DNA from 3 places in the Arthrobacter sp. Hb9-2 genome. Region 1 is predicted to be linked to each of the others. Evidence: riboswitches for the same ligand, from Rfam matches in the RefSeq annotation. Region 1 holds a riboswitch; each other region holds the start of a gene.

Region 1 (5,021 bases):
CGTCGTGCCCGATAGGCGCCTCGATGAGGTGGACGTCCACCTTTCCGGGAAGCGCCCGCGCCAGCTCCCGTGACTGGGACGGAAAGTAGAGCCGGTCCGAGTCCACGGCGGCGACAAAAAAGCGCGCACTGACACTGGACAGGGTCTGGGCGAGCGACCCCCGTCCCCGGCAGATGTCGTGGCTCATCAGCGCCTCTGTGATCGCGATGTAGCTGTTGGCGTCGAAGCGCTGGACCAGTTTGGTGCCCTGATGATCCAGGTAGCTCTCCACCTGGTAGCGCCCGCGGGCTGCCAGCTGCTCGCCCTGAAGCGGCGATTCGGGCGCCTGCGGCGCGCGTCCGAACCGTCCGTCCAGCTCCACCGGGGAGCGGTAGGTGATGTGGGCGATGCGCCGGGCCAGGGCCAGGCCTTCCTCGGGAGCGGGTCCGTTGTAGTAGTCACCGCCGTTGAAGTTGGCGTCCTGCCGGATGGCGAGGGTCTGCGCCTGGGCAAAGGCGATCTGCTCGGCGGTACTCGCGGCGCCCACGGCAATCACAGCACAGCGCCGCACCCGCTCCGGATACGTGACAGCCCATTCCAGCGCCCGCGCCCCGCCCATTGAGCCGCCCAGCACGGCAAACCAGCTCTCGATCCCCAACTGGTCGGCCAGCCGGGCCTCCGCCACAGTGCTGTCCCGCAGGGTCACCAGCGGAAAACGCGAGCCCCAGGGCGTTCCGTCCGGAGCAAGCGACGACGGCCCCGTGGACCCATAGCAGCCGCCCACTATGTTGATGGACACCACGAAAAAACGGTTGGTGTCCACCGGCGCGCCCGGCCCGGCGAGTTGTTCCCACCAGCCGGGTTCTTCTGTGTCGCCGCGGGTTACGTGGGTGCTGCCGGTCAGAGCGTGTTCAATGAGGACGGCGTTGCTGCCGTCCTCATTGAGTGTGCCCCAGGTTTCGTAGGCCAGGGTGACGTCCGGCAGGTATCCGCCGGCTTCCAGCTTCAGTCCCCCGATGGAGGCATAGCGGACAATCCCGTGTTCGGGGACGGTGGTACGGGTGACGGTAACCGTCATGGCAAGACCTCTTCTACGCGCTTGCCCGCCGTCGAATGACCGGCAGGCCAGGTCTTCACCCGGGGCACCCCACCGCGGAAGGAGGGTTGCCGGCCAGCAAGCCGGGGCTGTCACTGGCACTCATGACCTGGTTCGAGTGTACGAAACAGGCCCTGCCTGCCGCCAAGAGTGTGACTGGTTGTGACTTCCCCGGCCCGCCGCCGCGCTGGTGCCCTGGGTACGGCTAGGCGCCAGTGGCCTCCTTGGCCGCCCGGAAGCCAGCCTGGAGGTCCGCCAGGATGTCATCGATGTGCTCGATCCCCACTGACAGCCGCACCAGGCCGGGATTCACGCCGGCAACCACCTGCTGCTCCGGCGAGAGCTGGCTGTGGGTGGTCGACGCCGGATGGATCACCAGGGAACGGACGTCACCGATGTTTGCCACATGGGAGTGCAGCTCCAAGGCGTCCACAAAGCGCTTGCCCGCCTCCGCGCCGCCAGCGAGGTTGAACGACACGATCGCGCCGGTACCCTTGGGTCCGTACTTGCGTCCGCGCTCGTACCAGGGGCTGGACGGCAGCCCGGCGTAGGCGACGGATTCGACGTCGTCACGCGATTCCAGCCATTGGGCAACGTCCAAGGCATTGGCGACGTGACGTTCCACCCTCAGGCTCAGCGTCTCCAGTCCCTGGGCGATCAGGAAGGCGTTGAAGGGCGACACTGCCGAGCCAAGGTCGCGCAGCAGCTGCACCCGGGCTTTCAAAATGTAGGACAGGTTGGCACCCAGGGCACCGTCGGCGCCGAGGTCGCGGGCATACACCAACCCGTTGTAGGTGGGGTCCGGGGTGTTGAAGCCGGGGAATTTCGCAGGGTCCTTGCCGAAGTCGAATTTTCCGGAGTCCACGATGACGCCGGCGATGGCGGAACCATGGCCACCCAGGTATTTGGTGGCTGAGTGCACCACAACGTCCGCACCCCATTCCAGCGGGCGGATCAGGTATGGGGTGGACAGGGTGTTGTCCACAATCAGGGGCACTCCGGCCTCGTGCGCAACCTGGGACACCCCCTCGATGTCCAGGACGTCCTGCCGCGGATTGGAGACAACCTCGCCGAAGAACAGCTTGGTGTTGGGCTGCACTGCAGCGCGCCACTGGTCCAGGTTGTCCGGGTCCGCCACAAACGTGACGGAGATGCCAAACTTCTTAAGGGTGTGGGCGAAGAGGTTGTAGGTGCCGCCGTAAAGGCTCGGACTGGCCACGATGTGGTCCCCCGACTCGGCAATATTCAGCACCGCAAAAGTTTCAGCGGCCTGGCCGGAACTGAGCAGCAGGGCTCCCAGGCCGCCTTCAAGGCTGGCGATCCGCTGTTCCACGGCTTCCTGCGTGGGATTGCCGATCCTGGTATAGATGGGCGCCAGCTCGGCAAGCGCGAAACGGTTCGCGGCGCTTTCAGCGCTGGGGAAAACAAAGGACGTGGTTTGGTAAATGGGGAGGGCACGGGCACCCGTGGCAGCGTCCGGCTCTTGTCCTGCGTGGATCTGGCGGGTTTCGAAAGACCATCCGTTGGACATTTAAGGCTCCTTTGACATGGGCCCGGCATGCTCGAAGCACCGCGGGCCGCGCTTGCCATCCGGCCATTGCCGGACAGCCAGGTCCTCACCCGGGGCACCCCACCGCGGATGGAGGGTTGCCGGCCAGCGAGCCGGGGCTTGGCGCTGGCGCTCATAACCTGGGCCCAGTCTAGGAACTCCACGTGCCCGCCGCCACGAGTGTGACCGGGTGTGACTTCCCGCCCTGTTGCTGGACGACACTTCCTGACGGGGTGGAGCCAGGAGGCGCCACATGTTGATTTCCCAAGGTTCCGCAGAAGATGCGCAGGATTGAGCGAAGGTTGACCGTTTGCCGCCAATCCCCCGTTAGATTTGAGCCGGGAACACGTCACCTCGCCTTTCTTCTTCCACACCAAAGGACCACATTCAGTTGCCCCAATTCTCTCGCCTGGCACGTCGCACCGTCCTGCTCTCCGCCGTCGCCCTCTGCTCAGGCGCGGTGGCAGCCGGTCCCTGGCTGGCGTCCGCAGCGCACGCCGCTCCTTCCGCTGCTGCGGGTGAAAGTGGCCGCTACCTTGTCCAATTCGCTCCGGGCAAGGACGTCGCGGCGGAGGTGACGGCCCTCCGCGCCCAGGGAATTGGCGTCAACAGAACTTTTACCAAGGCAGTGAAGGGCGCTGCTATCGAAGCCAGCCCGGGGCAGGCTGCCGCCCTGCTCCGCTCGGGCCGGGCCGCAACGGTGGAGCCGGACCACGCTGTCACAGTATCCGAGGTGCAGCGCAACGCGCCGTGGGGCCTCGACCGGATCGATCAACAGGCACTGCCGCTCTCCGGCTCGTACACACCTGCCGCCTCCGGCCAGGGTGTCAACGTATACGTTGTGGACACCGGGATCCTCGCTTCTCATACCGATTTCGGCGGCCGGGTCAGCGCTGGATGGACAGCAAAGGCTGACGGCCTGGGATCAAGCGACTGCAACGGCCACGGCACGCACGTGGCAGGAATCATCGGCGGCGCCGTCCATGGCGTGGCCAAATCCGCCACCCTTATTCCGGTGCGGGCACTCGAATGTGATGGCTCCGGCGTCTACTCGGACATCATCGCAGGGCTCGACTGGGTTGCCGGTCAGCACCGACCTGGCACCCCGGCCGTAGTCAACCTGAGTATCGGCGGACCCACCAGCAGCGTGCTCGATGCAGCAGTCCAGGCCATCATCACCAACGGCCTTCCGGCCATTGTTTCAGCCGGGAACAACGCCGTTGACGCTTGCACGGCTTCTCCAGCCCGTACGCCCTCCGCCGTCACAGTAGCGGCAAGTGATTCCTTCGACAGGCAGGCCTCCTTCTCAAATTTCGGCAAATGCGTGGACCTCTACGCGCCGGGTGTAGGCATCCGCTCCGCCTGGCACACTTCCACGACGGCCACGGCGTCACTCGGTGGAACGTCCATGGCTACTCCGCACGTGGCTGGTGCTGCCGCCCTCCTCTTATCCGGCAATCCTCTTTTAACACCCACGCAAGTGACCGATCGGCTCGTCTCGTCCGCGATCGGAGGAATCATTGCAGGAACTGGAAGTGGAACGCCGAACCGTCTGCTGCACACCGCATCAGCTTCAGCCAACAACTTTTCGGTGGGGGGCGCGATCGGGGCCAAATACAACTCAATGGGTGGACCGGCGTCGCAGCTGGGCGCGGCCACCAGTCAGGAACAAACGGTCCAAGGCGGGGCGCAGCAACAGTTCCAACATGGGATTATTTTCTGGTCGCCGGCAGGTGGGGCACACCCGCTATGGGGTGCCATTGTGCAGAAGTGGTACAACGGCCATGACGCGGGCTACCCCATCCGGGACGAGGAGCCTCTGGGCGGCGGAGCAATAGCCCAGCACTTCACGAATGGAACGATGTACTACACACCGCAAATTGGCCTCCACTACATCGGCGCCGGAATCCGGGAGGCCTGGTGGAATAAGGGCGGCCAGACCGGAGTCGCCGGTTACCCTGTGTCCGATGAGAACCGCTGGCTTGAGGGCGGTGCGGTCCAGACTTTCCAGGGTGGAACCTTTTACTTCACACCTCAATATGGAACCAGGCTGTTGCAGGGAGCCATCCGCTGGGAATATGAGCGGAGGGGAGGCTACTCCTTCATTGGACGCCCGGTCACCGACGAGTACTCCTTGAATACGTCCACTCGCGCCCAGCGCTTCGAAAACGGCACCATCTACTGGTCTAACGGGAGCATACGGACCGAAAGGTTCTGAGTGTCGGCTTGTTGTGGGTGCGAATTTGAGCACGGCTGACACCACAGAGCCCAGTAAGGCTTACCTTAGCTGAGAGCCCGATCACAAAGTGCCAAGATGTTGCCATGCGCATGGATCACGTCTCTTACGCCTGTGAACACGATGGCCTGGCTGCCACCACCGAACGTATTTCCTCTGCC
Region 2 (5,021 bases), on a different contig from region 1:
ATCAGGGCACCGGCGGCCCGGTCACCGATTGCCAGCACACACCCCACCTCAGCCACCAAACTCCGCTCCTGCGCCGTCACCTCATACGGCGACGAAACCGGAGCATTCAACGCTTTCGTGGCCACAGCGAACACCGCCACCGCCTGCGCCTTCAGGGCCGCCAGCTTCGCCTCTGACCGTGCAACCGCGGCAAGAACATCCAAAGCCCCATCAACAACCCGCTGCAACGGATCATCATCAAAACCCGCCGCAGCGTACGGGCCAACCGCGGCGTCAAGTTCACCAGCGCCACCGGAAGCAGCGACATCACTGTGAGCCAGCGCCGCAGCAAGCGCAGCGACTGCAGCCACAACGGCCGCCTCCGCCTGCACCACTGCCGCGTTCGTTTCCATGCCCCCATCCTCTTGCGAGGGTCTGACAAAACAGGGCCTAAAAGTCCTCCTGCTGGAAAAGAAACTAAAAAACTTCTCAGCCTGCAGTTCCGTCCCCCCGGCACGCCTGATGCTCGCTTCAGCGGTGCGAACAGCAGGGCAACAAGACAGGAAAAATCAGCAACGGTGGTGCCCCGGCAAGGGGGCATGCCATACTCGGCGCGTGACGGCGTTGTACTCCTTCAAAGCTGAGCTGTGGCTCTACCCCGGTGAGGCGGGCTGGCATTTTTTGACGCTCCCAACAAACGTCGCGGATGACATCCACGAACAAAGCGCCGGCTCCAGCAAGGCATTCGGATCCGTCAGGGTGACCGCGGAGATTGCCGGGCACTCCTGGCAGACCTCGCTGTTTGCGGACCAGAAAGCCGGTTCCTACCTCTTGCCCGTGAAGAAGGCCATCAGGGACAAAGCCCGGATTAGGGAAGGAGACGAAGTGGCCGTCCAGCTCTCCTTCGAAGAGGTCTGATAGAGCCCCGCCCACATAACCGCGAGGGTGCCGGAGCGCGCCCCACCGTCAGGCACCTCTAGATCTGCTTGAGCGCCTGTTCCAGGTCGCCAATCAGATCGTCCACGTCCTCCAGGCCCACCGAAAGCCGCACCACGCCGTCGCTCAAGCCAATGGCTGCCCGCCCCTCCGGACCCATCGCACGGTGGGTAGTAGTGGCCGGGTGCGTGATGAGGGACTTTGCATCCCCGAGGTTGTTGGAGATGTCGATGATGCGCAAACCATCCAGCAGCGCAAAGGCGGCCTCCTTGCCCGAGCGGCCACCCGTCGTCGCAAGCTCCAGGGTGAGAACCGTGCCGCCGGCGCTCATCTGCTTTGCCGCCAGTTCGTACTGCGGGTGCGACTTCAGGAGCGGGTACTTCACCCAGCTCACCGCGGGCTGCTGCTCCAGCCACTCGGCCAGCCGCAGGGCGGACGCGGATGAATGGTTGACGCGCAGGGCCATGGTCTCAAGGCCCTTGGTGAGCACCCAGGCGTTGAAGGCGGACAACGACGGGCCCGTGTGGCGCATCAGCTGCTTGACCGGCCCCTCGATAAATTCCTTGGTGCCCAGGACGGCGCCACCCAGGACTCGTCCCTGGCCATCGATGTGCTTCGTGCCGGAGTAGACGATGACGTCGGCACCTAGCTGCCCGCAGCGCTGCAGCAGGGGAGTCGCAAAGACATTGTCGACGACGACGGTGGCGCCTGCCGCGTGCGCGAGGTCGCTGACCGCGGCGATGTCGACGATTTCCTGCATCGGGTTGGAAGGCGACTCAAAGAAGACGGCAGTGGTGGGCTGGGACAGGGCGTCGCGCCACTGTTCCAGGTCAGGACCGTCCACGAACACCGTCTCCACACCCCACCGCGGCAGGATCTCGTTCAGGATCACAAAGCAGGAGCCAAACAGCGAGCGGGCGGCCACAACGCGGTCGCCGGCAGCCAGCAGCGCACCCAGGGCGGTAAACACGGCAGACATGCCGGACGCCGTCGCAAAGCACGCCTCGGTTCCCTCAAGGAGGCGGAGGCGTTCCTGGAACGTGGCCACCGAGGGGTTGCCGTAGCGGGAGTACACAAAGCGCTCATCCTCGCCCGTGAAGGCGCGCTCGGCAGCGGCGGCGGATTCGTACACGAACCCGGAGTTCAGGAATACAGCCTCGCTGGTTTCCTGGAAGTTGGTGCGGTCCAGTCCGCCGCGCACGGCCTGGGTGTCGGGGCTCCAGCCGGCAGCGTCTTCGTTGAAGGTCACTTAGTTCTTTCCAAGGTTGGTGGGCAGTCCCCGGTTCTTCCATCCGTTGACAGTGCGTTCGCCGTAACGGTCCGGCTCGCCTTCAAAGCCCTCCAGCACGTTGTAGGAGGTGAAACCGGCCTGGGTGGCGGCAATGGCGGCCGCGATGGAACGCTGCCCGGAGCGGCACAGGAATACCAGTTCGGTAGACGGATCCTCGGGCGCCTGCTGGGCCAGGGAGCTAATGAAATCAGGGTTGGGAATGCCGCCCGGGAACGTCCACTGGATGAACAGCGGATCGTTGTCGGTGGCCTTGGTGTCAGGGATGCCGATGTGGGCCCATTCGCCCTCAGTGCGGACATCCACCAGGATGGCTCCCTGCTCCAGCTTTTCCCACGCCTCCTGGGGCGTCAAGTCTCCGGCGTAGCTCATGCGTGGCCCTCACCGTCGAACTCGAGGTCTTCGCCTGCGGATTCGAGGTTATCCACTGCGGTGGCGACGGCGGCATCAGCCGAAGCGATGGCCGCCGGCAGGACCAGGGCCTGGGCAACGATGACGCTGCTGCCGTTGAACGTTGCCGCCGGGCTGCCGTGCAGCACGTAGCCCTCGGCCAAGGCGGTGGAAATCCGTTCACAGAAAGACCTGTCATCCGGGCCGGTGACAAGCCGGTACGACAGTCTCTCTTCAGGGGCAGGTGCGTCGGACACGACGGATCTCCTTCTCTCACGCTTGCAACTCGAATCGGTCGATATGCCGAGTATTCACCTGAGGCACCCCGCCGCGAAAGGAGGGTTGCCGACCGGCCAGTCAGGGCTTGGCGCCGGTACTCATTACTCCCCAGAAACGTAACACTTGGCGCGCAGGGGCGCACCGCCGCCGTCGTCATGTTCCGTAACTGAACGGGGCGCGGTGCAGCAGGCGGCGATTTCCGCGACACCGGAGGAACCGACGGCGGCGGCATCACCGCAGGTGGGCGCCCTTTTCCGGCCTTTTGCGGACGCCCCGCCAGATAAAGTTTCATACGGGGCAGTCCCCATCATCAGAACCAGCACCGGGGGTCCACATCAGCACGCTAACTGCCGCGCCACAGCACCCTGCCGGCCCTTACCGGGTACGCCGGCTGCGCGTAGTTGGGGCGCTCCTTGCCACACTGCTGATTGCCCTCGTGGCAGTGGTGTTGCCCGCAGGGTCAGCCCAGGCCGCGCGGAGTTTTCCTGAAGAGGGAAAGCCGCTGCTGGGCGCCGTCCTTGAATGGGGTGAGGACTCCGCCGCCGGTTTCGCCGACCGGCTGGGTGCTTCGCCGGCTATTTTTGGCCACGACATAGCGTTTCCCTACCGCTCATCAGAGCAAAACGACATCGAGGGATTCCTGGAACAGTCCTCCCTGCAGGGTGCCCACGCGATGCTCACAGTGAAGCCCACGATGCCGCTGGACCAGATCGACGCCGCGGCTGCGAGGCCCTTCGCCGAAAGGGTGCTGGAGCTTGCGTCCAGTTTCAAAGGACAGCTGCTTGTCCGGTTCGCCCCGGACATGAACGCAAGCTGGGTTGAGTGGGGCCAGCAGCCGGCTGCCTACCGGGGGGCATTCAAGGCTGTGACAGCGGCGTTCCGGGAGGTCGACGGCGGTGGGGGCGTTGTGATGGTCTGGGAACCGTACCTGGGCACGGATTATCCGTTCGACCGGAACCGGAACGCGCCCGCACAGGGAAGTGATGGGTTCGCGCTGCTTGATACCAACGGCGACGGCGCCTGGAACGGCTCGGACGCAGCTTACGAACCCTACTATCCCGGGGACGATGCGGTGGATTGGGTTGGCCTGACCGCCTTCCACGACGACACCGCCGGTGGTGCTGCCGTCAACACAGTTCCCCGCGCCGGCCAACTGCGGGAAATGCTCACGGCCTCCGGCGGTGAAAACTTCTACGCCAGCTATGCAGAGGGAAGGGACAAGCCGTTCCTCCTGCACACCTCCGCGTTCTACAGCCCGGCCTCCGGCGGCGCATCCGAAGCGGCCATCAAGGCCGCTTGGTGGGACCAGGTGGTGGGGACGGCCACCGCTGCCGGGTTCCGCATGACAGGCGCGGTGGTGTGGGACGAGCGGACCAGTACGCGGGACACCGGAGTGGCAAGCATCGACTGGCGGCTCACCGGAAACCCGGGCATCGCCAACGCCGCCCTGGGCACATTGGAAGCGTCCCCCATCGTCGCAGGCCCGGTCACCGAGGTCAGCTCCGGCAGCACGTACGTCCGGGCAAACACCCTTACGGGGGCCGCTGCCTGGACCGTGGGCGCGGCGCTCCTCATCCTCCTGGTTGCCCTGTGGCAGATTCCCCGCCGGGTCAATGCCGCTACGGCGTGGGGATATTCAGACCCGTCCAGCAGGGATGCGCGCGTGGATATGCTGCGCGGCCTGGCCATTGTCTTTGTTGTGGTCAACCACTTGGGCCTGACCTCGCTGTTCCAGCTGCTCACCCAGGAGGCGGTGGGCTTTGTTTCGGGTGCCGAGCTGTTCGTCCTCTTCTCCGGACTGGTGGTCGGCATGGTGTACGGGCCCAGGGCCAAGGATGACTTCGGAACGGTGGTTGAACTAACCTCCCGGCGGGCCGGCAAGCTTTACCTGACGGCACTGATAGTCCTCATTGGCGTCTTCCTGGTCTCATTGCTGCCGATCTTCCGGACTGACCCCCTCACCACCTTTGTGGACCAGGGAACGGGCGGGGCAGGGCACGACGGCGCCGGCCGTACCTATGACCTTTATGCCGGCATGGAATCCCTGTTCCAGTTCCCGGTGCCGCCGCAGGTGCTCCCTGCCATCCTGCTGCTGCAGTTCGGACCCTGGCAGTTCAACGTGATGGGCCTTTACGTGGTGCTGCTCCTT
Region 3 (5,021 bases), on a different contig from region 1:
CGGCTCCGCCGAGACCCTGCAGGAAAACCTGCGCATCGCCCGCGAGCTGCTCGAGCGCACCGCTGCCGCGAAGATGATCCTTGAGGTCGAGATCGGCACCGTGGGCGGCGAAGAAGACGGCGTCGAGAACGAGATCAATGAAAAGCTCTACACCACGGTCGAGGATGCCCTGGCCACCATTGAGGCATTGGGCGCCGGCGAGAACGGCCGCTACATCACGGCACTGACCTTCGGCAACGTCCACGGCGTCTACAAGCCCGGCGGCGTTAAGCTCCGCCCGGAGATCCTCAAGGACATCCAGGCACAGGTGGGCGCCAAGATCGGCAAGGACAGCCCGTTCGACCTCGTGTTCCACGGCGGTTCCGGCTCCTCCGACGAGGAAATCGCCGACGCCGTTTCCTACGGCACCATCAAGATGAACATCGACACCGACACCCAGTACGCCTACACGCGTCCGGTGGCGGACCACATGTTCCGCAACTATGACGGTGTCCTGAAGGTCGACGGCGAAGTGGGCAACAAGAAGACCTACGATCCCCGCGTCTGGGGTGCTTCGGCCGAAGCCGGCCTGGCAGCCCGCGTGGTGGAGGCGACCAAGCAGCTCGGTTCGGCCGGAAAGACCTTCTAGATGTCGGACGAGTTCCGCAAGAACCTGATGGGCCCGGAACCCACGCTCCTGCCTGCCGAGACGGAGGTCTACCAGCAGCTGGAAGCCGGCCAGGAAGCCCTGGACCTGGTGGAGAAGCACCCCACTTCCTCGTTGTTGTGGGCCGTCCTGGCTGAAGAGGCCTGGGCCGAGGGACGCACCATCGATTCCTACGCTTACTCACGCGTGGGCTACCACCGTGGGCTGGACTCGCTGCGGCGCAACGGCTGGCGCGGCGTCGGCCCGATCCCGTGGGAGCATGAGCCCAACCGCGGCTTCCTGCGGGCGCTGTACTCGCTGGGGCGGGCTGCTGCGGCGATTGGCGAGGCGGAGGAGCCGGAACGGATCGAGAAGTTCCTGAACGACTCGGACCCCACGGCGAAAGCAGCCATCGAAGGCGAGTAATACGCATTGCGGTAAAGAACGACGACGGCCGGTCACCTTCTTTGGAAAGGTGACCGGCCGTCGTCGTACGTGCAGGAGTTTTTGTCCAGATACGCAGCTCAAAACGCTGTTTTGGCCTGCATATCTGGACAAAACTCACAGGTTTGAGGGGATTAGCTGGCTTTCTGCAGGCCCGTCCGCGCCATCGCGTCGGCGTAGGCCACGCGCATGTCCTCGAGGTACTCCTCCTGGCGGGCGGGCGAGCCGGCGAACGCGCGGCCGCTGAGGGAGCGCACCTTGTAGGTCTTCAGTCCGCGACGCCAGAGCAGCGGCACCTCCGTCTTCAGCAGCAGGTTCGCCAGGCGGTTGGCCTCCGTGCCGTGGGCCACGATCACCGAGGCACGCGGAACCAATGCCAGGAACTTCAGCAGCGGCTTGAGGCCCGCGGAAATCTGGTCCGGCGTGAACTTCCCGTTGGCCTCCCCGGCGACGTGCCAGGGATGGACGTTCCACGGCATAACGAACTCCGGCCGCAGCCCCAGCTTCCACTGGATCCCCAGCATCCGGGTGGCGGCGTCGTGGTCGCCGGCGGTGATGAATCCGGACGGGTCGGCCTCGCCGATGTTCGAGTACAGGCTGATGATGCGGCACTCGTCGACGTCGTGCATGGGGTCCACGTAGGGCACGATGGTGCCCGGCTTGGTCCCCTGCAGGGAATCGCACAGTTCGTTGACGGCTGCAACATTCGGTTCGTAGCGGCGGTTCAGAAGCTGATCATGGAAAGATTCGGGTGCCAGGGCTGTCATGTAGTGCTGGGTCTCCTGCGGGGATTGGTGTTGCTGCCACCGCGAAAATGGGCGCACAATGGCGCAGCAGATCCGAAGTGGTTGAAATGGGGCGGACCGATTCCTGGTCGGCCTTTACCAGTTTAGCAAGCCCTGCGAAACGAAACGCCGGTCCCGCGCACCCAATCCAAGCGGGGCACGGAACCGGCGGTTTGCGTTTTCTGTTCCGGGCTACCAGAGCCGCTTGGTGGCCCGGCTCGCACCCTCGCCCAAGGCTTCCAGCTTCGTGAAGGCGATCTGCGGGTGGACCCTGCCGCCCAGGCCGCAGTCGGTGGAGGCGATGACGTTCTCCCGGCCCACAACGTCTGCGAACCGTACGATCCTGTCTGCCACCAGGTCCGGGTGCTCCACCACATTGGTGGCGTGCGAGACGATACCCGGGATGATGACCTTGCCCTCGGGGAGCTTGGTCTCCTCCCAAACCCGCCACTCGTGCTCGTGGCGGACGTTGGCAGCCTCGAAGGAGTAGCCCCCGGCGTTGATCTGCAGCATCGTGTCCACCAGGTCCGCAAGGGGAAGGTCGGTGGTGTGCGGGCCGTGCCAGGAGCCCCAGCAGAGGTGGAACCGGACCTGCTCCTCGGGAAGGCCGCGGAGGGCGTAGTTCAGGGCTTCCACGCGGATTTGGGTGAACTTCAGGTAGTCGGCCACACTCGGCTCGGGGCTGATCTGGTCCCAGTTCTCGGCGATGGAGGGATCGTCGATCTGGAGGATCAGGCCGGCGTCGATGATGGCCTTGTACTCTTCACGGAGCGCGTCGGCGCAGGCGTAGATGTATTCCTCCTCCGTGGCGTAGTACTCGTTGGTGATGCGTGAGGCGCTCCCGGGGGAGAGTGCGGCAACAAACCCTTCCTTCAGACCGGCGGCGGCCAGGCCTGCTTTCAGGTTTGCAATGTCGGAGGCGACGGCGTCCTGGCCCGTGTAGACGAGCGGTCCAGTGACCTTGGGGAAGGGCTTGGGGCCACCGGTGAAGATGCCGCTGGTGGGATCGTTGTAGGCCTCTGCAAAGTGGGTGCGGTCGCGGCGATGGATGAAGCCGGTGAGCTGTACGTTGCCCGGGGTGGATTCCTTCGGTTCAACCGCCCACTTGGCGTCGTTGTCCAGTTCCAGCCCGCCCATGCGTGCGAAGGAATAGGACCACCATGCGCCATAGTCCACAGCGGCGGACATCGCGTGCCCGTATTCGCCGTCGTTGGGGATGTCGATGCCGAGGCCCTGCTGGCGCTGGACCAGGTCCACCACGGAAGCGGTAAGGAGTTCGTTGAAGCCCCCGACATCGGAAGGGTTCTCTTCGCGGGCGGCGTTGGCGGCGATCAGCTCAGGGGTACGCGGCAACGATCCGGCGTGGGTGACGCGGATGTGGTCTGTGTTCAGGGACATGCTGGATTTCCTTTCCATCGGTCCTGGCAGTAGCACCTTCGCAGGCAGGACGTACCTGCACTCTGTGGGGTTGCTGCGGCGTCATCGATCCAGGTCTCTCGGCCGCTCCGGATGGGCACTCTCACTTAAATGCACCGGTACGCCCGGGAGCAAATCCGCTTTCGGATTGTGTCGGCGGGGACACGAGAGCCGGAGCTTTCAGAACGTAATAACTGGCTGCAGATTGGTGTCACCTCATTGACAGCCTTTGTCGAGGTTGGTTGTCTTTTGTCACAGCTCGCGATGGGGGACATGGCGGGCTGGACGCACCTAATGCACTCGAAAGAGGTACCGCACCGTGAGAAAAACCCTGGCAACCTTCAGGACCCTGGCAGTTTCCGGAGCCCTGGCACTGGCAGCAGTAGCCGCGCCGGCACCGGCGATGGCCGTGGGCGAAGGCCCCAACTATGACGGCAACGGCCAAATCACCACATCGAAGCTTGCCACCTACGAGCAGATGGTCTCCTTCCTCAAGGACCAGGACGCCCGCCAGGGCGCCATGGAGCTGGAGGTCATCGGCCAGACCGTGAAGGGCCGGGACATACACCTGGTCAAGTACATGTCGGACCCGGCCAAGCCCACCATCCTTTACCTGACGCAGCAGCACGGCAACGAGCAGCTCACCACCGAGGGCGCGCTGGAATTCGTCAAGCACCTGGGCACCGGCAAGTCCGCAGACATTCTCGGCGGCGCGAACATCCTGATCGTTCCCATGCTTAATGCGGACGGCGCCATGGGGGACGTGAACTTCCCGCTGGACGACTACCTGGCCAAGGGTGACCGCAACATGACGCGGTACAACGCCGAAGAAGTGGACCTCAACCGCGACCACGTAGCCAAGGTCCAGCCGGAAACGCAGGCGCTGCACAATAACGTGATGCGCAAGTACCGGATCGATTACATGATCGATCTGCACCACCAAGGCACCCGCAGCGAACGCGACGGCAAGCTGGTTTCCGGGTCCATCCTGTACCCCACCACGCCGAACGCCGATCCCGCAGTTGTTGAAAAGTCCAAGCAGTTGGGCGCCGTCGTCTTCGATAACGTCGACTCCACCGGTTGGGGCCACCTCGGCAAGTACGTCGGCGGCAGCGCCGAAACGATCAGCCGCAACGGCATTGCCGTGGAATACGGGATCGCTACGCTGCTGTTTGAGATGCGTGGCATGTCCGACCACTATCTGGACGGCTACGCCCTGGGGCTCCGAAGCAACGGATACCTGATCAAGCAAACGGTCACCACCCTCACCGCAACCGCCGCAGCAATCGCTGATGGATCAATTGCCGACGCCGACACCTCCTTCTGGGACAGCCTCGCCACCCAGACCTCCCGCCCCGGCGAGGAAGCTGACGACGAGTAGCGTCACCGCTGACAGCCCGCCGCGGTCCTTTGCCGCGCAGGAGTCCTTTACCCTGCAAGAAGGACCGCGGCGGCCCAACGAGTGGACAAAGTCCCTCATCGGCTAAACTTGGGTGGTAAGAGCCCCGGAACTCTTGCGTCGCTGTGCCGCCCGCGGACCAGCGAAGGCCGGTTTATTCGGGGCATTCTCATGAACGGCGCTGCACCAGGCCGCCACGTTGTGGCATGGCACGGGCAGCCCGAACGAATGGGGGAGGATCCCATGCCAGCAATTGTGATCGTAGGAGCCCAGTGGGGCGACGAAGGAAAAGGCAAGGCGACCGACCTGCTGGGCGGCCGCGTTGACTACGTCGTCAAGCCCAACGGCGGCA

The links. A riboswitch is a leader RNA that binds a small molecule or an ion and turns the genes downstream of it on or off. The one in region 1 is predicted to bind S-adenosylmethionine.
Region 2: another riboswitch for S-adenosylmethionine. It lies ahead of AC5RV1_RS13040 (DUF1737 domain-containing protein); the one in region 1 lies ahead of AC5RV1_RS07380 (bifunctional o-acetylhomoserine/o-acetylserine sulfhydrylase).
Region 3: another riboswitch for S-adenosylmethionine. It lies ahead of AC5RV1_RS08190 (cobalamin-independent methionine synthase II family protein); the one in region 1 lies ahead of AC5RV1_RS07380 (bifunctional o-acetylhomoserine/o-acetylserine sulfhydrylase).

What each region holds. Positions count from the first base shown of each region.
Region 1 is NZ_JBNHGJ010000009.1:44,941-49,961, reverse strand. Features, by position in the region: gene metX (homoserine O-acetyltransferase MetX) at 1-1,057, opposite strand, end outside; SAM riboswitch class IV at 1,070-1,185, opposite strand; gene AC5RV1_RS07380 (bifunctional o-acetylhomoserine/o-acetylserine sulfhydrylase) at 1,281-2,606, opposite strand; SAM riboswitch class IV at 2,650-2,765, opposite strand; gene AC5RV1_RS07375 (S8 family serine peptidase) at 3,016-4,842, shown strand; gene AC5RV1_RS07370 (VOC family protein) at 4,947-5,021, shown strand, end outside.
Region 2 is NZ_JBNHGJ010000021.1:57,684-62,704, forward strand. Features, by position in the region: partial or broken gene AC5RV1_RS13020 (HNH endonuclease signature motif containing protein) at 1-392, opposite strand, end outside; gene AC5RV1_RS13025 (DUF1905 domain-containing protein) at 595-897, shown strand; gene AC5RV1_RS13030 (O-succinylhomoserine sulfhydrylase) at 956-2,164, opposite strand; gene AC5RV1_RS13035 (rhodanese-like domain-containing protein) at 2,165-2,575, opposite strand; gene AC5RV1_RS13040 (DUF1737 domain-containing protein) at 2,572-2,850, opposite strand; SAM riboswitch class IV at 2,864-2,978, opposite strand; gene opgC (OpgC domain-containing protein) at 3,309-5,021, shown strand, end outside.
Region 3 is NZ_JBNHGJ010000010.1:81,404-86,424, forward strand. Features, by position in the region: gene fbaA (class II fructose-bisphosphate aldolase) at 1-628, shown strand, start outside; gene AC5RV1_RS08180 (DUF3151 domain-containing protein) at 629-1,051, shown strand; gene AC5RV1_RS08185 (uracil-DNA glycosylase family protein) at 1,204-1,836, opposite strand; gene AC5RV1_RS08190 (cobalamin-independent methionine synthase II family protein) at 2,047-3,252, opposite strand; SAM riboswitch class I at 3,264-3,370, opposite strand; gene AC5RV1_RS08195 (M14 family zinc carboxypeptidase) at 3,590-4,651, shown strand; gene AC5RV1_RS08200 (adenylosuccinate synthase) at 4,913-5,021, shown strand, end outside.